DNA from 4 places in the Kitasatospora sp. NPDC089509 genome. Region 4 is predicted to be linked to each of the others. Evidence: riboswitches for the same ligand, from Rfam matches in the RefSeq annotation. Region 4 holds a riboswitch; each other region holds the start of a gene.
The links. A riboswitch is a leader RNA that binds a small molecule or an ion and turns the genes downstream of it on or off. The one in region 4 is predicted to bind cyclic di-AMP.
Positions count from the first base shown of each region.

Region 1: it holds a riboswitch for cyclic di-AMP, as region 4 does, so the genes downstream of both, ACIP4P_RS39320 (M23 family metallopeptidase) here and ACIP4P_RS34175 (transglycosylase family protein) in region 4, are expected to answer to the same signal.
Region 2: it holds a riboswitch for cyclic di-AMP, as region 4 does, so the genes downstream of both, ACIP4P_RS16925 (hypothetical protein) here and ACIP4P_RS34175 (transglycosylase family protein) in region 4, are expected to answer to the same signal.
Region 3: it holds a riboswitch for cyclic di-AMP, as region 4 does, so the genes downstream of both, ACIP4P_RS39170 (transglycosylase family protein) here and ACIP4P_RS34175 (transglycosylase family protein) in region 4, are expected to answer to the same signal.

Region 1 is NZ_JBIVHS010000031.1:25,608-31,414, reverse strand. It holds gene ACIP4P_RS39340 (PP2C family protein-serine/threonine phosphatase) at 1-852, opposite strand, end outside; gene ACIP4P_RS39335 (TetR/AcrR family transcriptional regulator) at 1,812-2,390, opposite strand; gene ACIP4P_RS39330 (alpha/beta fold hydrolase) at 2,443-3,267, opposite strand; gene ACIP4P_RS39325 (YiaA/YiaB family inner membrane protein) at 3,403-3,693, opposite strand; cyclic di-AMP (ydaO/yuaA leader) riboswitch at 3,891-4,049, shown strand; gene ACIP4P_RS39320 (M23 family metallopeptidase) at 4,062-4,895, shown strand; gene ACIP4P_RS39315 (hypothetical protein) at 5,010-5,807, opposite strand, start outside.
Region 2 is NZ_JBIVHS010000007.1:41,308-47,114, forward strand. It holds gene aceB (malate synthase A) at 1-1,393, opposite strand, end outside; gene ACIP4P_RS16920 (IclR family transcriptional regulator) at 1,595-2,392, shown strand; gene ACIP4P_RS16925 (hypothetical protein) at 2,562-3,896, opposite strand; cyclic di-AMP (ydaO/yuaA leader) riboswitch at 3,898-4,063, opposite strand; gene ACIP4P_RS16930 (esterase/lipase family protein) at 4,324-5,661, opposite strand.
Region 3 is NZ_JBIVHS010000030.1:102,853-108,659, forward strand. It holds gene ACIP4P_RS39155 (MazG family protein) at 1-852, shown strand, start outside; gene ACIP4P_RS39160 (SDR family NAD(P)-dependent oxidoreductase) at 900-1,325, opposite strand; gene ACIP4P_RS39165 (cytochrome P450) at 1,604-2,905, shown strand; cyclic di-AMP (ydaO/yuaA leader) riboswitch at 3,116-3,284, shown strand; gene ACIP4P_RS39170 (transglycosylase family protein) at 3,289-4,176, shown strand; gene eno (phosphopyruvate hydratase) at 4,430-5,719, shown strand.
Region 4 is NZ_JBIVHS010000022.1:153,118-158,924, reverse strand. It holds gene ACIP4P_RS34190 (ATP-binding protein) at 1-534, shown strand, start outside; gene ACIP4P_RS34185 (DUF397 domain-containing protein) at 878-1,141, opposite strand; gene ACIP4P_RS34180 (hypothetical protein) at 1,711-2,658, shown strand; cyclic di-AMP (ydaO/yuaA leader) riboswitch at 3,126-3,296, shown strand; gene ACIP4P_RS34175 (transglycosylase family protein) at 3,304-4,629, shown strand; gene ACIP4P_RS34170 (hypothetical protein) at 4,842-5,042, shown strand; gene ACIP4P_RS34165 (LacI family DNA-binding transcriptional regulator) at 5,140-5,807, opposite strand, start outside.

The DNA of each region.
Region 1 (5,807 bases), on a different contig from region 4:
GTACGGCGCCCCCGGCACCAGCCCCAGTGCCGGACCGCCGTGCTCCGACGGCAGCCAGCCGTTCCTCCGGCAGAACCGCACCGGCGGCGGATGGCCCGCGTTGAACAGCCGGTAGCGGCCGGTCGCCGGGTGCAGCGCCAGGTGGACGGCGGTCGCGAAGTCGTCCTCCCAGCCCATCCGCACCAGGTGGTCGTTGGCGGCCGGCAGGAACGCCTCCGGCGGCACCCGGCCTAGCAGCATCCCGAAGGCACCGGACAGATGGGTCGACCGGGCCGCCGCCCGGCTGCCCTTGCCCGACACGTCCACCAGCAGCAGCTCCAGCAGGTCCTCCTCCGGGCGGTGGGCGCACAGCAGGAAGTCCCCCGAGAACGACGCGCCCCCGGCCGGGGCCAGCGCGCTGTCGAAGTGCCAGTCCAGCAGCCGCTCCGGCAGCCGGGCCAGCGTCCGGTTGTGCTCCGCCAGCTCCAGCAGCATCGAGTCGCCCTGGGTGCCGCGCAGCCCCAGCCGGTGCCGGAAACGGTTCGCCGTCAGCACCGTGGCCCCGGTCGCGGCCAGCACCACCGTCACCCCCCAGCGCACCCCGCGCGGGTCCTGCACCACCGCGCCCAGCCCGCTGCCCGCCAGCGCCGCACACACCAGCACCAGCAACTGCCCCCGCCGCAGCACCATCCCGCCCACCACCAACGGCAGCACCAGGGCCGACGGCGGCCACCCGTACGGCAACAGCAGCGGCAGCACCCCCAGCACCACCGTCAGCGCGAACAGCAGCCCCAACGCCACCCGCCCCGCCCGGACGTCCCCGTCCAGCAACCGCCCGTACCACCGCCGCACCCTCGCTATCAGTGCGGGCACCCGGAACCTCCGCGAAGGCGTGGGCGGTCCCCTGTCATGACCACCAGTCAGCCCGGCCACACTAGCCCGTCCACCCCCACCCCCCACCGTGTCCCCTCCCCGCCACCCCGGGCCGCCCTGTCCCGTGGCGCTGCCCCTGCCGCCGGTCGCGCGCCTGCCCCGATCCGGCTCGCGCCTCCTCCTCCCCGCCCCGCTGCCTTCCTCCCCACCGCGTGGCGTGTCCCCTTGCTGCCGGTGCCGCGCCCACTCCGGTGCGGCGCGCCCGGCCCCGTCCTGCGGCGCTGCCCCTGCTGCTGGTCGCGCGCCTGCCTCGGTCCGGCTCGCGCCTCTTTTCCACCCCACCGTGTCCCCTCCCCGCCACCCCGGGCCGCCCTGTCCTGCAGCGCTACCCCCACCGCGTGGCGTTCCCCCTGCTGCCGGTGCCGCGCCCACTCCGGTGCGGCTCGCCCCTCCTTCCATCGGGCCTCGGCTGCGTCCGCCCACCCCCGTGAGCCCTGCTGCCGGCAGCCGCCATGCACTTCACGCTGCGCAGGAAGTCGGCCGGACCGACTTCCTGCGCGAGCGCCGGTGCTCTGATCGCCTGTGGACTGCCTGCGGCGTGAGAAGTCGACGGGGCCGACTTCTCGTGTTGATCAGCCCGTGTGGTGGGCGGTTCCCCGGGCGAGTGGTGGCTGTTGTCGCCTGCCGCCGGAAGTCGGCTCGGCCGACTTCTCGTGCGAGCCCGAGTCTCCTGTGCGGAGGGGAGGGCTGTACGGCTCCCTTGGGTGGGCGTTCCGGTCGGTGGCGGGGTTCCGAGAAGGGCTGGCCGGCGTGAGAAGTCGACGGGGCCGACTTCTCGTGTTGTCCGCCTCGCGAGGTGGTTCTCCGGGCCGGTGGGGGTTGTTGCTGCCTGCCGCTGGAAGTCGGCTCGGCCGACTTCTCGTGCTCGGGCCCGCTGCCAGGGCCGGGGCTGGGGGTTGCTAGTCGTTCGCCGGCCGGGGCCAGGCGTGGAGGCCCGTGGTGAGGGTGGTGATGAGGCGGTCGTGGGTGGTGGTGAGGTCCTCGGTGAGTTGGAAGGCGCCGGTGATGGACAGCGAGGCGAAGCCGTGGGCGAGGGAGCGGACGGTGCGGGCCGCGTGGATCGCCTCGGAGCCGTCGAGGCCGTAGCCGCGGAGGACGGCGATGATGACGCCGACCAGGCGGGTGGCGGCGCGGGTGAGGTCCTCGTCCGGCTGCGGGGCCTGGGGGAGGGCGGTGTAGCGGTGCGGGTGGCGGGTGGCGTAGGCCTGGTAGGCGCGCAGGACGGCGGTGACCGCGTCGTCCCCGCTGCGGCCGACGGCGGCTTCGGCCAGTCGGTCGGCGAGTTCCTCGGTGACCCGGACGGCGATGAGCCGCCGCAGTTCGGCGAGCCCGCCGCTGACGTGCTTGTACAGCGAGGGGGTGGCGACCCCGGCGCGGGCGGCGACGGAGGCGAGGGTGAGGGCTTCGGTGCCCTGGTCGTCGATGAGCGCGAGGGCGTGGTCGACGACCTGCTCGGGGGTCAGTCCTACGCGGGGCATGGTGGTGGTCTCTCCGGGGGGCGAGGGGTCAGGCGAGGGGTCAGGCGAGGGGTCAGGCGAGTTCGGCGAGGAAGGGCAGCAGGGCGTCGGCGACGGCCCGCGGGTTGTCGGCCATCGGGTAGTGCCCGGACCCCTCGATCATGACCTTCCGCGCGCCGAGCTTCTCGGCCTGGAGGTCGGCGACGGCCTCGGGCTTCGGGAAGTCGGGGTCCTTGCTGCCCATCAGCACCAGGGCGGGGCAGCGGACGGCCGCGCACCAGCCGATCGGCGCGGAGTCGCCGGTGACGTGGCCTCGGGTGGCGGTCCGGCGGCCGGGGGTGTGCAGGGCGGCGACCAGCCCGTCCATGTAGCCGTCGAGGTCGGCGGGGCGGGGGCCGGGGAAGGCCATCTTGCGGAGGTAGTAGCCCCAGACGCCGGGCCACCGGACCAGCGCGGCGCCCATCACGACCATGACGCCCTTCATCAGGGCGTTGGCCCGGTGCTCGACGAAGGCGTCGATCAGCGCGATCCCGGCGACCCGCTGGGGGGCGTCCCCGGCGAGCTTGACGACGGTCGCCCCGGTGTAGGACTGGCCGACCAGGACGGCCCGTTCGATGCCGAGGTGGTCGAGCAGGGCGAGCACGTCGGTGGCGACGGCGGCGGGGCTGTAGTCGTCCCAGGCGATCGAGGACTCGCCGAAGCCGCGCACGTCCATGGTGATGACCCGGTGCCCGGCCGCGGTGAGCAGCGGGTGCAGGTGCCGGTAGGCGCGGCGGGAGTCGAGCATGCCGGGGAGCAGGACGACGGGGGTGCCGTCGCCCTGCCGGGTGTCGTCGTACGCGAGCCGGCCGCCGGTGACGTCGAGGTACTGGGTGCTCGGGGTGGTGGTGCCGTTCATGGTGGGCCTCCGCTGGCTCGCCCGTTGCTGCCGATAGCCATAAAGCTAAGGCTAATAGCCTTAGCCGTCAAGCCCCCGCGAAAGCCTCCGACAGCCCCGGGCGACCCCGTTCAGGGCCTCGCTCGGGACCCCCGCTCAGGGCCCCTCGACCCGGAACGGGTCGTGCTCGCTGAGCAGCTTCTCCAGCCGGGCCTGGTCGACCCGGGCGACGGTGTCCGTGGACTCCTGCCGGTCCCGGATCACCTTGGCGAGCGTGAACGAGGAGGTGACGGTGTAGAGGAGGCCGATCCCGAGGAAGGCCCGGGTCCAGCCGCCGACGGGCAGGTAGGCGATCCCGGCGGCGAGGGCCACGGCCGAGATGGCGAAGGAGAGGACGGCCTGGGCGTAGTACGCGGCCGTGGTGCGTGACTGCATCGGTGCGCTCATGGCGTCAGGATGCGGGCGTCCGGCCGGATCGCACATGAGTAGGAGTACTCAGATGGGGCCGGTTGGTTGAAGGGTCGTTCGTTGACGTCCGATCACCTGGTCCACAGCCGTCCCGGACGGATGGCTTGGAATCAGAGCCTCCTAGGATTAACGTTTGATAACGCAGCGCGGTCGTCAACGCCGTACCCAGACGGCACCGTGCGCCGTCGCCTAATCCCGCCGACCGGCCTCCGGGCAGGTCAGGGAGCCGGGGAACCACGTTCCTTGGGGTGAATCGGCGGGGCCCCGGCCCGGCCGTAGGAGACCTTCCTGCTCCGAACCCGTCAGCTAACCCGGTAGGCGCGAAGGAAGGAAAGGAGCGCGCCCCCGTGGCGTCGACGCACACCCCGGCACACCCGGCCGGCCCCGCAGCCGGTACCCAGCTCCTCGACCACCCCGTCCCGGACAGCCCCGAGGCGCTCGCACCGGAGGCCGAGGCCAACCGCCACCGGATGCCGCGTCAGACCCGCGGAGCCTCCCCGCTGCTCGGCGTCACCGCCGTCGCCGCCACCCTGGGCGCCACCGGCTTCGCCTCCGCGACCCCGGCCGCCGCGCCCGCCATCGAGGCCCAGGACGAGATCCCGGTCGCCCTGGCCGCCGACCCCGGCCTGGCGCTCGCCGCCCGGATCCAGCAGCAGGCCGACGGCCAGCGCACCGCCGCCGAGGAGACCGCCCGCGTGCAGGCCGCGCAGGAGGCGGAGGCCAAGGCCGCCGCCAAGGAGGCGGAGGCCAAGCGCGCCGCCGAGGAGGCCGAGCGGGTCAAGGCCGCCGCCCTCACCCTGCCGGTGAAGGACTACAGCCTCTCCGCCCACTACGGCCAGAGCGCCCGCTACTGGGCCCACCTGCACACCGGCCTGGACTTCGCCGCCGACACCGGCACCGCGGTCCACGCGGTCGGCCAGGGCACCATCACCTCGGCCGGCTGGTCCGGCGCGTACGGCTACCGGATCGTCGAGACCCTGCCCGACGGCACCGAGATCTGGTACTGCCACCTCTCCTCGATCATCAAGGGCTCCGGCAAGGTGACCGCCGGCCAGCAGATCGGCAAGGTCGGCGCGACCGGCAACGTGACCGGCCCGCACCTGCACCTGGAGGTCCGCCCCGGCGGCGGCGCCCCGGTCGACCCGGAGCCCTGGCTCCAGCAGCACGGCCTCAACCCGTGACCCGGTGAACCCGTAGCAGTCGGCGGTCGACAGTCGGCGGTCGGCAGCCGGCGAACCCGTAGCCGAAGGCCCGGGACGTACGCACGCACGCGCGTCCGGGGCCTTCGCGGCACCTCACTCCGCCGGCAGCTGCGCCAGGTACGCGTCGATCTCCGCCGTCCCCGGCTCCGGCGCGAGCTCCGGGAACTCCTCGACCAGCAGCCGCGGCAGCCCGGGCACCGTCCACTCGCCGAGCAGGTCGAGCGCCGCCTCGGCCGCCGCCTCCTCGAACTCCTCGAAGCCCCCGGTCAGTTCGTCCGGCATCGGCCGCCCCAGCGCGTTCAGCTCGGCCAGGTTGCGGTAGCTGCGCCGCATCAGGCCCTGCTCCAGCAGCCGCCGCGCGCCGTCGGTGGCCATGCCGACCGACAGCACCCGGCCCGGCGCCCACCAGCCCTGCTCGTCCGGATCGTCCAGCCAGCCGGTCGGCGTCAGCGCCTGGTACCCGGCCAGGCGCTCCTCCTCGGTCAGCCCGGCGAAGCCCGCCAGCCAGTCCCGGACGGCCGCCGGGTCCGTCACGTCCACGTCGTGCGCGTGCAGCAGCACCGCGTACAGCCGGGGCCAGGTCACCAGGTCGGCGCGGTGCAGCAGCCCGACCGCCACCTCGCCCTGCCACTCGGCCTCGGCGTGCAGCCGCTCCTGCCGCTTGGCGTTGAGCCGCTTCGCGGCCCGCTGGTGGTCGACCAGCAGCCGCACCGCCTCGCCGTAGGCCAGCGGGTCCTGTTCCGGTGCGGGCTGGACGTAGAGGTGGAGCCGCTCGTACAGCAGGTGCTCCACCGCGGCGGAGGTCAGTTCGGGCCAGCCGTCGTGCATCCTGCCGTCGCCCAGTTCCAGCAGCGCGAGCACCGTGCGCAGCGGCTCCTCGGCCACCGGCGC
Region 2 (5,807 bases), on a different contig from region 4:
CGGCGCCGAACCCGCGCAGCCACGCCTCGATGTAGCGGAGGCCCACCTGGACGGCGTTGTGCAGCCCCGCGCGGGTGCAGGTGCCCCCGGCGCCCGCGATGTCGAGCAGTTCGGCGGCGCCGACCGGCTCGGCCGGTCCCGGGTTGTCCTTCTGGTTCGGCCGCTCGCCGAGCACCGCGTCGAAGGAGGCCCGGGCGACCGGGACCAGGTCCGGGTGGGCGACCCAGGAGCCGTCGAAGCCGTTGCCGGCCTCGCGGTCCTTGTCCGCCTTGACCTTCTCCAGGGCGGCGGCGTTGACCTCCGGGTCCTTGCGGCTGGGGATGAACGCGGCCATGCCGCCGATCGCGTGGGCCCCGCGCCGGTGGCAGGTCCGCACCAGCAGTCGGGTGTAGGCGGCCATGAACGGCGAGGCCATGGTGACGCTGTTGCGGTCCGGCAGGATGTAGTGCTCGCCGGCGTCGCGGAAGTTCTTGACGATCGAGAACAGGTAGTCCCAGCGCCCGGCGTTGAGGCCGGCCGCGTGCTCGCGCAGCTCGTGGAGGATCTCGTCCATCTCGAAGGCCGCGGTGATGGTCTCGATCAGCACGGTGGCCCGGACGGTGCCGTGCGGGATGCCCAACTCGGCCTGGGCGTGGGTGAAGACGTCGTTCCAGAGCCGGGCTTCGAGGTGGCTCTCGGTCTTCGGGAGGTAGAAGTACGGGCCGGAGTTGGGGTCCTCGGCGCCCTTGGCGAGCAGCCGGGCGGCATTGTGGAAGAAGTACAGGCCGAAGTCGACGAAGGCGCCGGCCACCGGGACGCCGTCGACCAGCAGGTGGTTCTCGTCCAGGTGCCAGCCGCGCGGGCGGACCACGACGGTGGCGAGCTCGGCGGCGGGCTTGAGGGCATAGGCCTTGCCGGCCGAGCTGGTGAAGTCGATCCGGCCCTCGAAGGCGTCGATCAGGTTGACCTGCCCGCTGACCACGTTCTCCCAGGTCGGGGAGGTGGCGTCCTCGAAGTCGGCGAGCCAGATCCGCGCCCCGGAGTTGAGCGCGTTGATGACCATCTTGCGGTCGGTCGGGCCGGTGATCTCGACCCGGCGGTCCTGGAGGGCGCGCGGCGCCTCGGCGACCTTCCAGTCCCCGGCCCGGACGTCGGCGGTCTCGGGGAGGAAGTCCAGCGTGCCGGTGCGGGCGATCTCCGCCCGTCGGGTCCTCCGCCTCGCCAGGAGCTCCTGCCGGCGGCCCTCGAAGGCGCGATGGAGGCCCACGACGAAGGCGACCGCCTCCGGGGTGAGCACCTCCTCCGCCCGGTGGACGCGCGGTCCGGCGACAGTGACGACCGGAGCGGCGAGAGAGGAGGTGATTGGGGGTACCCCCGGCCGGAGGCTGGGGGAGGGTCCCTGATCTGCAGCCATGAGCAGGACACTCCTAAGACGGTTGAGCCTGACGAAGGGAGCTCCGGTGGGAACTTCCTGGGGAACTTCCTCGATCGTTACCCGCCTGTCGGCGAGTTCGATTCTGTAAGGTGGAGACTAGTTTCCGCGATACAGAATTTCAACGGTTTGTTGAAGAGGTCGCCGGGACTCTACTCCTCCCCGACAGCGAAGGGAACGCCGGTGGTTGCGACCCCCGACACAGCATCGACGACAGGCGCCGACCGCGCGAGCGGCGGCGTGCAGTCCGTCGAGCGCGCCTTCCAACTCCTGGAGGCGCTGGCCGACTCCGGCGGGATCGCCACCCTCAGCGAACTCTCCAGCACGTCCGGCCTCCCCATGCCGACCATCCACCGACTGGTCCGTACCCTCGTCCAGCAGGGCTACGTCCGCCAGGACACCGCACGCCGCTACACCCTCGGCCCCCGGCTGATCCGGCTCGGCGAGACGGCCGGCCGCCTGCTCGGCAGCTGGGCCCGCCCGTACCTGGCCGAGCTGATGGAGGCCACCGGCGAGACCGCCAACCTGGCGGTGCTGGAGGGCGGCGAGGTGGTGTACGTCGGGCAGGTGCAGTCGCGGCGCTCGATGCGGATGTTCACCGAGGTCGGGCGGCGGGTGCAGCCGCACTGCACCGGCGTCGGCAAGGCGCTGCTCGCCCAGCTGCCGGAGGACGAGGCGCGCGCGATCCTGGGCCCCAACCCGCTGCCCGCGCACACCGAGTACACCCTCACCGACCCCCAGCAGCTGATGGACCAGCTCGCCGAGGCGCGCGAGCGCGGGTACGTGGTCGACGACCAGGAGCAGGAGATCGGCGTCCGCTGCATCGCGCTCGCGGTGCCCGGCGCGCCGACGCCCACCGCACTGTCGGTGTCCGGCCCGGAGGCCCGGATCCGGGCCCTGGAGGAGCAGGCGGGGGCGTCCGCGCTGGTACCGGTGATGCACCAGATCGCGGCCCGGCTCGGGCAGGTCCTGGCGCCCTGACCTCCGGGTCCACTGACATCCCGTCAATTCACCTGCACGGCAAGGGTGGAGACGCAAGAACCGGCAGCCGCTCGACCTCGGGGAGGTCGGGGGGCTGCCGGTTCCTGAGAGCGGCTGGTCCTGGGGGTCGGCTGGCCTAGACGGCCTGCGCGATGGCCTACGCGACGGCCTAGCGGTAGACGCGCACGTAGTCGGCGGAGAAGCTGATCGGGGTGTTCCCCTGCGGCGCCGGGTGGTACTTTCCGGCGCTCACCGAGAGGTTGAGGATCAGGTACGCCGAGAAGTTGCTGCCCACGCCCTTGTTGTCCGAGTACACCTTGACGCCGTTGACGTACCAGTCCACCGAGTTGGCGCCGTAGTAGGTGCCGATGGTCACCCACTGGTCCGCGGCGACGGCCTTGGCGTCGGTGTAGTACTCCGGGTTGCTGGGGTTGACGTGGTTGGTCAGCTCCAGCAGGTTCGGGTTGTCCGGGTGGTACTCGAAGGAGTCGATCTCCCCGTTGCCGTTCTTCCAGGTCCACAGGGCGGGCCAGGCGCCGGCCACCGAGGGCATCTTGACCCGGGCCTCGGCGTAGTCGCCGGTCTTGACCTGGAAGCCCTCCGCGGAGCCCTCGGTCGTCAGGAAACCGGTGTTCCAGGACTGCTGGCCGTTCTCCAGGGCGGGCCCGCCCGGGGTGGCGGTGAAGGTGGCGACGCCGTTCGCGACGGTGACGTTGTTCTTGTTCAGCCAGTCGAGCTTGTTGTCGCCCGGGTTGTGGTTGCCGTACTTGTACGCGGTGCTCTTGTCACCCACCCAGCGCTGGCCCCAGGCGATCGGGCCGTTGAACTCGTCGGACCAGGTCAGCGACTTGCCGGCGATCGGGGAGGACGGCGCCGGGGTGCTCGGGGTCGCGGTGGCGCTCGGGGTCGGGGTCGGGGTCGGGGTGACGCTCGGGGAGGGCTGCGCGGTGGGGGCGGTGGTCGGCGCGGTGGTCGGGGCCGGGGTCGGGGACGGCTTGGCGGTCGGGGTCGGCGCCGGGGTCGGGGTCGGCGTCGCGGTACCGGCGCGGGAGACCACCAGCTGCTGCGAGGGCAGGTTGTGCCAGGCTCCGCCCAGGTCCTGCCAGAAGCCGAACTGGTTGTACGTCCCGGCGGGCAGGGTGCGCGCGCCGCTGGTGAAGCTGAACCCGCTCGGGCATATCTGCACGTTGCTCGCGTTGCCCGGGAAGTCCAGGTTGGTGCCGCGGGCGTCGCGGACGCCGACGCCGACGGTCTTCGCGGTGACGCAGGACGAGGAGTGCAGGGCCAGCGAGGCGGTGGTGGCCTTGCCGGCGACCATGGCGGCGGGGGCGAGCCGGTCCTGGGTGACGGTCGGGGCGGTGGCGGCCTGGGCGCCGGACGGCAGCGCGAACAGGCCGGCGCCGGTGATCGCGATCGCGCCGGTGGCGGCGAGGGCGGCGTTGCGGCCGCGGTGGGAGGGACGGGCGTGGCGGGGCGCGCGACGGCGCCCGGCAGGCTGGTGCATGGCGGGTCCTCTGCGACGCCTGCGAGGTGAGCTGTCGGATTCGGGCTGCAGTTGCCCGGCCGCCTGTGGAGCGGCTTCACCCCTAGCCACGACCCGCACGCTGGTACGTACGGGCCGGGCGCTGACCTTGGTTCCCCCGCTCCCGTCCGCTGTGGTGCTCGAGTGCCCGCCGGCGGGTGGACGGGACTCGGCGTCCCGGCGGCGGGGTCCGCGACGGCGGACGACCGTTGCAGGCTAGGCAGTCCGTCCGTGAACGGACAACTGGATCCGGCCGGTTGTCGCACAGCTCACAGTGGTGTCGATCAACGACGCTGCGTGGTCGGCGAGTTGATCAATCCCCTGGCGGTACCCGGAGGCTCGTCCAAGGGCTCGACCGAGGTTCGGCCGGGGCTCGACCGGGGACTCGGCCAAGGGCACGGCCGGAGCTTCAGTCGAGCCAGGCGGCGACCTGGGCCTCGGCGTCCGGCGCCCAGGCCAGCTCCAGGTGGTTGAGCCCGGTGAGCAGCCGGGTGCCGCCGACCGTCGCGATGCCGGTGGTGTCCAGGGCGCTCGCGGTGAACACGATGCCGTCGCTGGGTCCGCGGTTCTCGTTCAGCACGCCCGGGATGTCGGCCGACCCGCCCGCGAGGAGGTAGGTGGGCACCGAGGCCGGGATCCCGGCCCGCTGGAGCGGCGCGATCAGCGAGCCGGCGCCGACGGCCGCCTGGATGCCCTGGCCGGAGGTGTAGAAGCCCTGGCCGCCGTAGTAGGTGGTCCACCAGTCCTGGGCGGTGGTGTCCACCCCGTAGGTCGCGTCCCAGCGGGCCAGCAGCTGGCGCTGGCCCGGGTAGCAGTCGCTGCCGCCGGTCGGCAGCACACCGAGGCAGGGCTGCGCCGTGTACGTCCCGTAACAGGTCATGTACAGGTGCGGGGAGGGTGCGTTGGCGGTGCCCCCGCAGGCCGGCCAGGTGGCCAGGTCGAAGTCCCAGCCGTGCGCGTAGACGTAGTCGAGCCCGCCGTTCGGCCCGCCGAGGGTGATCAGGCGGCGCACGTCGCCCGCGTACGCCCGTCCCTGCGCCGGGCGCACCGAGGACACGTACGCCCGGGCCGCCACCTCGCCCTTGCTCCAGGCCACCACGTCGACCCGGGGGACGCCGAGCCGGGCCCGGATCAGGGCGAGCGCGTCGCCGACGGCCTGGGCTTGGAGCAGGTTGTCGCCCTGCTTGTGGGCGAAGCCGACGGCGAAGACCCGGCGGCCGGTGCCGGCCAGGTACTGGGCCAGGCCGGTGGAGGGGCAGGCGGACGCCCCGCAGGTGCCGCTCTCCCCCGGGTTCGCCCAGGCCCGGTCGGCGTTGTCGTTGGCGCCGTGGACCAGCAGGACGGGCGTGCCGGTGCCGCCGGCGTCCCAGCCGGTGGCCGAGTAGAGCAGGAAGCGTGCCGAGGAGGGCTCGCCGGTGCCGAAGTAGGTGCGGCGGGCGCCGTCCTGGTCGCCGCGGCCGTCGGCGGGGTACTGCTCGGGGCCGAAGCCCGGGGTGGGGTCGAGGTAGCGCTCGACCTTCGCCCAGCCGTTGCCGGGGGCGGGGAAGGTCGCTTCGAGGGTGAGCGGAGCGGCACTCGCCGCGCCGGCGGTGGGGGCGCCGAGGAGGAGGGCCGTAAGGGTCAGCAGCAGCGCGACGAGTGCGGCGGGGACGCGTCCGGAGGGAGTCCTGGCGGGCGTCCGGGCGGGGGTCCGGGCCGGGAGTCCTGCTGCGGCGCCGGTGGGGGCACTGGTGGGGGTGCGTCTCATGGGCGTGGACGGTAGGACCGGCGCGTCGTCCGTGCCCATGTGCCGGTCGCACACCGCGGGCGGCCGGGCGATGGCGGACCGTACCGTGGCGCGGGGCCGCCCGAGTCCGCCCGGTCGGATAAATTGGAACCCTGGCGTTTTCCGCG
Region 3 (5,807 bases), on a different contig from region 4:
GTCGAGGTGGCGGCGGCCGGGTCGGCGCCGGCGCTGGCGCGGTTGCTGACCGGGCAGCCGGCCGGGGCGGGGCCGACGGTGTGGCTGGGCGGCCCGGACGGGGACCCGGGGCTGACCGACGCGCTGGCCCGCCTCGCGGTGGAGCACGCCGGGGAGGTGCCGGAGATCGAGGTGCTGCCGGGCTCGTACGACCTGCCCGGGGCGCGGCTGCTGGACCTGGCCTCGGTGATGGACCGGCTGCGCTCGCCCGGCGGCTGCCCGTGGGACGCCGAGCAGACCCACGAGAGCCTTGTGAAGTACCTGGTCGAGGAGGCCTACGAGCTGGTCGAGGCGATCGAGCAGGGGGACCGGGACGCGCTGCGCGAGGAGTTGGGCGACGTCCTGTTCCAGGTCCTGTTCCACGCCCGGATCGCCGAGGAGCACCCGACCGATCCGTTCACCGTCGACGACGTGGCCGGGGACATGGTCGAGAAGCTGCTCTACCGGCACCCGCACGTGTTCGGGGACGTCGAGGTGGCGGGCGCCGCCGAGGCGGAGGCCAACTGGGAGCAGCTGAAGGCGGCCGAGAAGGCGGACCGGGAGTCCGTCCTGGACGGCGTCCCGGCCGGGCTGCCGGCGCTGGCGTACGCGGCGAAGCTGGTGTCCCGGGTCCGCCGGGCGGGCTTCACCGGGGTGCCGGACGAGCCGTACGTCCTGCCGGGGGAGCTGACCGCGGAGTCGGCGGGCCGGCTGCTGCTGGCCGTCGCGCAGCGGGCGCACGACGCCGGGGTGGACGTGGACGCGGCGCTGCGCTCGGCCGCGCGCGGCTACCGGGACGCGGTGCGCGCGGCCGAGGGGCTCAAGCCGGAGTAGCCCGGTTCGGGCCGGAGCCGGCCCGGCCCAGGCCGGACGGGAGCGGCTCAGGCCGCCGTGGCGGTCCGGCCGACCGGCTGCCGCTGCGGCGGGACGAGCTCGCCGATCGCCTCGCCGACCAGGGCGACCAGTTCGGCGAGCCGCTCCAGGTCGAGGTGGTCGGGCAGCTCGGCGAGGGAGACGATCCGCTCCCCGCGCGGGCCGGCGACGCAGAAGAGGTCGATCGGCCCGAGGTGCTTCTCGGCGGTGTCGACCAGGGCGGCGACGTCGCTGGGCCGGCGGATGTCGCCGCAGACGCCCACCACGGGGCAGCCCGGCCGGTCGAGTTCGGCGGCGAGGTCCTCCGCGATCCCGACGTGCTGGTCGGCGATCAGCATCCCGGCGGCGCCGGCCGCGGTGAACCGGCGGGCGAGGTCGGCTCCCGAACCGCCGTCGAGTACCGCGATGACGACGACTGCTCCGCTGACCCGCATGGCCTGCTCCTCCCTGTGGGCGACACCGCACCGGCGCCCACGCATACTGCGGAGGATCGTAGGCACGTCCTGACCCTCCGCAACAGGGATTACCCCGCAGGTGACCAGGCTCACGCCTGCCACCCGGCCAAGAGCTGTCCAAGGGCTGTCCACGGACCGTCCACGGGGCGTCCACGGAGGGTTGGCACACTGCTCGCGCGCCGCTCACGAACGGTTCGCGAACCGGTGATGTTCCGCCGGTAGCCGGGCGCCGCCGGTCCAGCGGTTACGGTCGACCCATGCCAGCTCAGCCCGATGCCGCTCAGTCCGCCGCCCAGCCCGACCCCCAGCTCTTCACCTGGGAGTTCGCCGCCGACCCGTACCCCGCCTACGCCTGGCTGCGCGAGCACGCCCCGGTGCACCGCACCACGCTGCCGAGCGGGGTGGAGGCCTGGCTGGTGACCAGGTACGCGGACGCCCGGCAGGCGCTCGCGGACGGCCGGCTGTCGAAGAACCCGGCGCACCACAGCGAGCAGGCGCACCGCACCGGCCGGGTCGGCATCCCGGGGGAGCGGCAGGCGGACCTGATGACCCACCTGCTGAACATCGACCCGCCGGACCACACCCGGCTGCGCCGACTGGTGTCGAAGGCTTTCACCCCGCGCCGGGTGGCCGAGTTCGAGCCGCGGGTGCAGCAGTTGACCGACCGGCTGATCGACGGCTTCGCGCAGCGCGGATCGGCCGACCTGATCCACGAGTTCGCCTTCCCGCTCCCCATCTACGCGATCTGCGACATGCTGGGCGTGCCGGCCGAGGACCAGGACGACTTCCGCGACTGGGCGGGCATGATGATCCGACACGGCGGCGGCCAACGCGGCGGCGTGGGCCGGGCGGTGAAGAAGATGCGGGCGTACCTGCTGGAGCTGATCCACCGCAAGCGGGCGGACCTCGGCGACGACCTGATCTCCGGCCTGATCCGGGCGAGCGACCACGGCGAGCACCTGAGCGAGAACGAGGCCGCGGCGATGGCCTTCATCCTGCTGTTCGCCGGGTTCGAGACCACCGTCAACCTGATCGGCAACGGGACGTACGCGCTGCTGCGCAACCCCGGGCAGCGGGCGCTGCTGCAGGAGTCGGTGGCCCGCGGCGAGACCGCGCTGCTGGAGACCGGGATCGAGGAACTCCTGCGCTACGACGGGCCGGTGGAGCTGGCGACCTGGCGGTTCGCGACCCGGCCGCTGACCATCGGCGGGGTGGACATCCCGGTCGGCGATCCGGTGCTGGTGGTGCTGGCGGCGGCGGACCGCGACCCGGCCCGGTTCTCCGACGAGAACACCCTGGACCTGGCCCGGACCGACAATCCCCACCTGGGCTTCGGGCACGGCATCCACTACTGCATCGGCGCCCCGCTGGCCCGGCTCGAAGGACGGTCCGCGCTGGCCACGCTGCTTTCCCGGCTGCCCGATCTGCGCCTGGCCGAAAGTCCGGAGAACCTGCGCTGGCGCGGTGGCCTGATCATGCGTGGATTGCGTGAACTTCCGGTCGAATTCAGTCCGGAAGTGCGTTCGCCGCACGCCCGCCCGGAGGCTCCGACACACTGACGCGGGGTCGCGAACGGCGCCTCGGCGACGGTATGAACACCCATCAAACCGGACAAAGCCCCGCCGTCCGTAGGCGATCGAACACGCGCCGTAATTCTTGTGTGATGTCGGCGATATGAGCTTGTGATTGATCTGAGGATCTGTCTAGTCTCCCTGGAGTTCGCAGCTGCGGACCCCGAACGCGGAACGCCGAGTCCTGCCCGCCGCGCCACGGGAAACCGACCAGAACCCTGGGCAGGGGCGGGGGAACCAGGTTTGTTGCCGTTCTCCCACGGCTCGGGGTGAAGCCGCCCGCGCGGGACCGTTCCCGCATACGGCGGCCGGGCCACCTCCCGGTCCGAACCCGACAGCTCACCTCGCAGGCGTGCGGAGAGGGACCCTTCATGCTGCTCGTTGGATCTGGCCGTCACCGTCGTCGCACCCAGGCCGAGAAGGCCATCGCCGTCGCGGGTGTGGCCGGCGTCGGACTCGCGCTGCCGCTCCTCACCGCCACCGGCGCGTCCGCCGCCCCGGCCTCCGCCTGGGACTCCGTCGCCCAGTGCGAGAGCGGCGGCGACTGGGGCATCAACACCGGCAACGGCTTCTACGGCGGCCTGCAGTTCACCTCCAGCACCTGGAAGGCGTACGGCGGCACCGCGTACGCGGCGCAGGCCAACCAGGCCAGCCGGGCGCAGCAGATCACGGTCGCCGAGAAGGTGCTCGCCTCGCAGGGCCCGGGCGCCTGGCCGGTCTGCTCCAAGAAGGCGGGGCTGAGCAAGGGCGGCGCCCCGGCGGCCGTGGACACCTCCTCGGACGCCAAGCCGCAGTCCGCCCAGCAGCAGTCCACCCCGAAGCAGCAGGCCCCCAAGACCCAGGCCCCCAAGACCCAGGCCCCCAAGCCCGCCGCGAAGCCCGCCCCGCAGCAGGACGACGCCAAGCCGGCCGCCCCGCAGCTGGCCAAGCCGCAGCTGCAGGGCTTCCCGGGCAAGGCCGGCTGGGACGCCGACTCGAAGGTGTACTGGTACCAGAACGGCGGCTCCTGGTACTGGACCAGCCACCAGAGCGTCTACCAGCAGTACGCCCCGCAGGCCGCCGCCCAGCCGCAGCAGGCCCCGCAGGCCGCCGCCCAGGGCGGTCACGACTACACCGTCCGCTCCGGCGACACGCTGTCGACCATCGCCGCCGCCCAGGGCGTGTCCGGCGGCTGGCAGGCGGTCTACGACGGCAACCGCGGCACGGTCGGCGGCAACCCGAACCTGATCATGCCCGGCCAGGTCCTGCACCTCGGCTGAGCCGTCCCCGGACGCATTCCGAGGGGGTCGCGCCCGGCGCGGCCCCCTTCGTCCGCATTCGCCCGCTCCGGCCGGACCGGCTGGGACGAGCAGGTGAACTACCGGTGGGTAGCGGGGCCACACGCTGAGACGGAGCCGAGGTCGAGGTGGCCCCGGGAGCCCGGGCGGTTAGGCTCTGGTCGTAACGACTCCGCAATCATCCGGCCGACCGCACCACCGTGGGCCGGACCCTGCTTCCGCAAGGAGATGCTTCGTGCCGTCCATCGATGTCGTCGTAGCCCGCGAAATCCTCGACTCCCGCGGCAACCCCACGGTCGAGGTCGAGGTCGGCCTCGACGACGGCAGCACGGGTCGTGCCGCTGTGCCGTCGGGTGCCTCGACCGGCGCCTTCGAGGCGCTGGAGCTGCGCGACGGTGACAAGAACCGCTACTTCGGCAAGGGCGTGGAGAAGGCCGTCCTGGCCGTCATCGAGCAGATCGGCCCGGAGCTGGTCGGCTACGACGCCACCGAGCAGCGCCTGATCGACCAGGCCATGCTCGACCTGGACGCCACCCCGGACAAGTCCTCGCTCGGCGCCAACGCCATCCTGGGCGTCTCGCTGGCCGTCGCGCACGCCGCCTCCGAGGCCAGCGACCTGCCGCTGTTCCGCTACCTGGGCGGCCCGAACGCCCACGTCCTGCCGGTCCCGATGATGAACATCCTCAACGGCGGCTCGCACGCGGACTCCAACGTCGACATCCAGGAGTTCATGATCGCTCCGATCGGCGCGGAGTCCTTCTCCGAGGCCGTCCGCTGGGGCGTCGAGGTCTACCACACCCTCAAGGGCGTGCTGAAGGAGCGCGGCCTGTCCACCGGCCTCGGCGACGAGGGCGGCTTCGCGCCGAACCTGGACAGCAACCGCGAGGCCCTGGACCTCATCACCGAGGCCATCCAGAAGGCCGGTTACGTGCCCGGCCGCGACATCGCGCTCGCCCTGGACGTCGCCGCCTCCGAGTTCTACCAGGACGGCGCCTACCAGTTCGAGGGCAAGGCCCTCACGGCCGCCGAGCTCATCGAGTACTACGCCGAGCTGGTCGCCGCCTACCCGCTGGTCTCCATCGAGGACCCGCTGGACGAGTCGGACTGGGACGGCTGGAAGGCCATGACCGTCAAGCTGGGCGACAAGGTCCAGCTGGTCGGCGACGACCTGTTCGTCACCAACCCGGCCCGCCTGGCCAAGGGCATCGAGACCGGTACCGCCAACGCCCTGCTGGTGAAGGTGAACCAGATCGGCTCGCTGACCGAGACCCTGGACGCCGTCGAGCTGGCCCAGCGCAACGGCTACCGCTGCATGATGTCGCACCGCTCCGGCGAGACCGAGGACGTCACCATCGCCGACCTGGCCGTCGCCACCAACTGCGGCCAGATCAAGACCGGTGCCCCGGCCCGCTCCGAGCGCGTCGCCAAGTACAACCAGCTGCTGCGCATCGAGGAGATCCTCGACGATGCCGCCGAGTACGCCGGCCGCGGCGCCTTCCCGCGGTTCCGCTCCGCGGACCAGTAGGCACAGTAAGTACGAGGCCTGAGCCTCCGAGGCCGGAAACCGTGGGGCCGAAGGTCCCCGGTAGCGCAAGCCTGACCGGTGCCCCGCC
Region 4 (5,807 bases):
ACGCTCGCTCCTCGCTTCGAAGCCGTGAGAACCGCTCGCGACTTCGCCCGGACCGCTCTCCAGCGCTGGGGCCTGATGGAGCTGTTCGACGACGTCGCGCTGGTCGCCTCGGAGCTCGTGACCAACGCGCTCCGGCATGCGATCGGCGCACGGCCCGACCCGTCGGGCGGCGCCCTGGGCGAGTTCGACTTTCCCACACAGCCGACCGCGGACGGGCGACTTCCGATCCGAATAAGCCTGGTGCACCGCGCACCCCAGGTGGTCTGCGCGGTGAGCGATCCGAGCAGCACCGGCCCGGTGGCCCGGGAGGCGGACTTCGTCGCCGAATCCGGCCGCGGACTGCACCTGGTGGAGTCGTTCAGCCGCTCCTGGGGCTGGCACCCGCTGGGCAGCGGCAAGGTGGTCTGGGCCATGTTCGAGGCGGAGTCGGCCGGCGGCGGGCTCGACGGCAGCGGACTCGACGTCTGCGGGCCGACCGGCCGCCCGCTGGACGGACGGGTCGACATCGGTGGACGGCACCGGCGCTCGGCCTAGCGCCGCACGGCGCACGGCCGGCCGAGGGACGACCCGGGAGGACCACTCCCCGGGGCCTTCAGCCCGGCCCCGCTCCGGACCGGCCGACAGCTCCCGCGGCCCGCACGACCCCTGCGGCTCCCGCGGCTCGCACCGCCGCCGCCGCTCCCGCCGCTCCACGGCGGCCACCGGCCCCGCCGCGGACTCCCCGCGCCGTCGGCCGCCCGCTCCAGCACCCCCGGACACGCCCGGCCCGCAGCGGCCCCCGGAGCAGCCCCCGGTGCAGCGGAGTCGGGGACGACAAAAAAGGCCGTCGTGGTGTCAGCACCCACGACGGCCCCCCGATGGTGGAGCAGGCAGCCGGTCAGACCGCCAGGTGGTCGAACTCCCCGTCCTTGGCGCCCAGCAGCAGCGCGGCGATCTCGGCCCGGGTGTAGATGAGCGCCGGACCGTCCGGGAAGCGCGAGTTGCGCATCGCGACGTCGCCGCCCGGAAGGGCCGCGAACTCGACGCAGTTGCCCTGGGAGTTGCTGTGCCGGCTCTTCTGCCAGACCACCCCCTGGAGGTCGGCGGCGGCCATCCCGTTGTAGGTGTGGTTCGAGCCGTGCGTGTCCTGCGAGTCGTGCATAGAAGTCTCCCGAAGAGCTCCGGAGTTGTCGTCCAGCGCGGCGCCCCCGGCACCCGCCGAACGAACGGACCGGCCCCGTACCGGCCCGGTACAACGCCTCACTTGACGCGATGATAGCCGTAGTGCACGTGCATCAGCACGGGACATTGCAGGTGCACGGGGCTTTTTACGGTCGCCGCGAACTCTTCACGGACCCTTCTCCTGACGGTACGTAAACGGACATAGCCGATTGAATCGACGAGTCGTCCATAACCGGCCGTGAGCGACCCCCCGCTGAATGTTGATCTTCCAGTGCCGGGAGTCGCACCTCCGTGACCCTCCGTCAGTCCGATGCGAGTCCGGGCTCCGGCTGTGAGACATCTCACGCGTCTCTCATGCAACGCGTCGCCCCACGGGACACGTCAGGGCAACTGCGGGGGTTGGTGCGGGCGTTGAGCGAAGAATGTCCGGATTGTAGGCAAACGGCCCGGAGTCGGACGGCAGGAACACGGCCTCCGCACCACGGCCACCCGAAACCCGTACGGCAGCCGACTGCAGGCCTGACGGGCCGATGTCCTACGATCTCCGGCATGAGCACCGCAGCCATCCCGGGCGCGCCACTGCCCGTCCGCACTCCAGGTTCCCGTGCGCGGGGGCGCCACCGCCGCCCCGAGCGCCCCGAGATCCGCACCGGCTCGCCGGCCCTGGTGCTCGCCGTACCCGCGACCGCGGGGCCCGAGTCCCGTTCGGTCGTCGAGGAGTTGCTCTCGATCGTCCGCAGCGAGCACACCGGCGTCCAGGCCGCGGTCGGCTACCTGCCCGGCGGCGCCGAGACCGGGAGCACGGAGGAGCGCACCGTCGCGGAGCTGCTGGCGGCGGCCGCCGAGGCCGGACTGCCGACGCCCGTCGTGGTGCCGCTGGTGCCCGGTCCGCACGACTTCCTGACCGGGCTTCACGCCCTCGCCGCTGAGTACGGCGCGACCGTCACGGACACCCTGGGCCCGCACCCGCTGCTCGCCGAGGCCGTCCACGTGCGACTGTCCGAGGCCGGGCTGGCCCGGGCCGACCGGGCCCGGCTGTTCGCCATCGCGACCGCCGCGGACGGCGTGGTCCTGACCACCGTCGGCGGCGAGGAGGCGGCCGCCGCGGCCGGGATCACCGGCGTGCTGCTGGCCGCCCGGCTGGCCGTCCCGGTCGTCGCCGCGGCGCTCGACGTGCCCGGCTCGGTCGCCGGGGCCGTCAACCACCTCAAGGAGACCGGCTCCCAGCGTCCGGCACTGGCCCCGCTGGTGATCGGCCCGGAGGCGGACTCCGAGCTGCTCGCCACGGCCGCCGAGGAGACCGGCTGCCCGTCGGCCGCGCCGCTGGGCGCCTACTCGGCCGTCGGCCAGCTGATCGCCTCCACCTACCTGGCCGCCCTGCCGACGCCGACGGCCGAGGAGCTGGCCGAGGCCGAGGCGGAGGCCGCCGCCACCGTCGGCGCCGGGGAGGGCTCCCGGCGGGCCCACGCGGCCGCCGAGGGGCCCGTGGAGGGCTGACGGAGGCCCGTCCGCACACCCGCGACGGCGTCGCAGCCACCCCGCACCACCGAAGGGCCCGGAACGATCGCGTTCCGGGCCCTTCCGGCGTGCACGGATTGCCCCGCAGGAGAGTTAAGCGGTCAATGCGGCGCAATGTCCGTTTCCGGCACCTTTGTCGATGAATAGCCCGCGCGTTGTCGCGCACGGGCTCCGCCGTCGCTCCCCCGCTTCGACCGCACGCCCCCATTGCGCTTCAACACTCCGTCACTTCACTTCTGAGGCGGAGCCAGTTATGGGAATCCAGTGCGACATTGCCGATAAATGATCAATTTCGATCATGAATTACGGCTCATTTGGCATTCCACACTAAACCGTGATGCGCATCACAGGTATTTGCAGTTTGAACTTAAGTCTGCTTAACGTGCTCCCCGTTCGTGACCACACGGACCCAGTTCATCCGCGACGCCGAGTCCTGCCGTCGGATGTCCTGGCAAGCGCGAAAACGCATCACGGCAGGAGCGGGGGAACCACAGGTAAGTCGCCCCGGACCATTTCCCGGAAACGGTCCAGGGCTAGGGGTGAAGCCGCGCAGAAGCGCGGCCGGGCAACTCCAGCCCGAATCCGACAGCTCACCTCGCAGGCGTGGGAGAGGACCGCGTCTTCATGCTGCCTTCCAACGGCAACCGCCTGTCCAGCCGCACCCGTCGCGTCATCGCCGCCCTCGGCGTCGCCGGCGTCGGCCTCACCGTCCCCTGCCTCACCACCGGCACCGCCAACGCCGCCCCGGTCTCCACCTGGGACAAGGTCGCCCAGTGCGAGAGCACCGGCAACTGGAGCATCAACACCGGCAACGGCTTCTACGGCGGCCTGCAGTTCACCTCCAGCACCTGGGCCGCCTTCGGCGGCACCGCCTACGCCCCGCAGGCCAACCAGGCCACCAAGGACCAGCAGATCGCCGTCGCCGAGAAGGTCCTCGCCTCGCAGGGCCCCGGCGCCTGGCCGGTCTGCTCGGTCCAGGCCGGGCTGACCAAGGGCGGCGCCGCGGCATCCGTCGACACCTCGGCCGGCGCCTCCACCGGTGCCGCCAGCAAGCCCGCCGCCAAGCCCGCCCAGGGCGGCTCCCAGGCCGCGAAGCCCGCCAAGCCGGCCGCGCCCGCCCAGGACCAGGCGCAGGCCTCCGGTGACTCCGCGTCCGCCACCCCGTCCACCGGATCCGCCGACAGCACCTGGGCGCAGAAGCGCCAGGCGCAGGCCCAGGCCGGCGGCTACACCGTCGTCGACGGCGACTGGCTGTCCACGATCGCCGACAAGCACAACGTCCAGGGCGGCTGGCAGCGGCTCTACGAGCTCAACCGCGGCACCCTGACCGAAGGCCCGGACACCATCTACCCGGGTCAGCAGCTGACCTTCGGTGACGGCGGCGCGGCCCAGGCCGGCCAGGCCTCCGGCACCGCCAAGTCCGGTTCCGACTTCACCTGGTTCGACCGCTCGCAGAAGTCCGGCCAGGCCTCGAACGGCGGTGCCGTGAACGCCAAGCCGATCGACCAGAGCAAGCCGTCCACCTCGAAGCCGGCCAAGCCCGCCGCCAAGCCGGCTCCCCAGACCCAGACCCCGGCGCCGACCGCCACCGGCAGCATGGCCGCCGCGGTCTCCTTCGCCCAGTCGAAGGTCGGCCAGGCGTACGTCTACGGCGGCACCGGCAACGGCGGTTGGGACTGCTCCGGCCTGACCCAGGCCGCGCTGCGCGCCGCGGGCATCAGCGTCCCGCGCGTCGCCGCCGACCAGGCCGCCGCCAGCACCCACGTCTCGCTGGACAGCCTGCAGCCGGGTGACCTGCTGTTCTGGTCGAACAACGGCCAGGACTCCGGCGTCTACCACGTCGCCATCTACATCGGCAACGGCCAGTACGTCGAGGCCGCCAACCCGAGCTCGGGCGTCCGTCTCCAGACCGTCGCCAACTGGGCCCCGGACTTCGCCGGCCGGGTCTGAGCCCGAGGTCGGCGTGCGGCCGACAGCCGACGGATGACGACTGACAGCTGACGGATTTCATCGGCTGTCGGTCGTCAGCCGTCCACCGACCGCCCCGGGAAGAGTCTGGTCGCTCTCCCCGGGGCTTCGGCGTACCCGGGAGACCGGCCTCCGCATGGTCAAACCCCGCCCCGGCAGGCATGCTGCTGCTCTGCACCCGAGGAGGAGTCACCATGGCCCAGGTCACCATCACCCTCGACGCGAACCTCGCGATCGACGCGATGCTGCTCTCCGGCACCAAGAACCCCCAGGACGCCGTCGAGCTGGTGGTCCGCGACTACCTGGCCCGCGGCCGCCGCACCGGGACCCGGACCGGCGACGCCGCCGACGGCCACCGGGTCAGCACCGACCGCCCGACCGCCCAGGAGGGCTGAGCCGGACCACCCAGGAGGGCTGACCCGGACCGCACGCGAACGGGCCCCGGAAGGCAACCGCCCTCCGGGGCCCGTCAGTTGACGCGACCCACCGGCCTCAGCGCGCGCAGGCCCCGGTGGACCCCCGCATCACCAGCTCCGGCTGGAACATGAACTCCCCGCGCTGGGCGGCGTTCCCGCCGACCTCCTCCAGCAGGGCGTCCACCGCCGCCGTCGCCATCGCCTCGACCGGCTGCCGGATGGTCGTCAACGGCGGCTCGGTGAAGGCGATCAGCGGCGAGTCGTCGAAACCGACCACCGAGACGTCCTGCGGCACCGACAGCCCGCGCTGGCGCACCGCCCGGATCGCCCCGAGCGCCATCATGTCGCTCCCGCAGACGATCGCCGTGCAGCCCTTGTCGAGCAGCGCGCCGGCCGCGGCGTGCCCGCCCTCCACGCTGAACAGCGTGTGGTGGACGAGCCCCTCGGCCTCCTCCGCACCGAGCCCGAGCACCTCGCGCAGCGCCGCCGTGAAGCCCTCGATCTTGCGCAGCACCGGCACGTACCGCCGCTGCCCGACCGCCAGGCCGATCCGCTCGTGCCCGAGTTCGGCCAGGTGCTGGACGGCCATCCACATCGCGGAGCGGTCGTCCGGCGAGATGAACGGCGCGTCGATCTTCTCGCTGTAGCCGTTGATCAGCACGAACGGCACCCCGCGCCCGGACAGTCGGGCGTAGCGGTCGTGGTCGGCCGTGGAGTCGGCGTGCAGTCCGGAGACGAAGACGA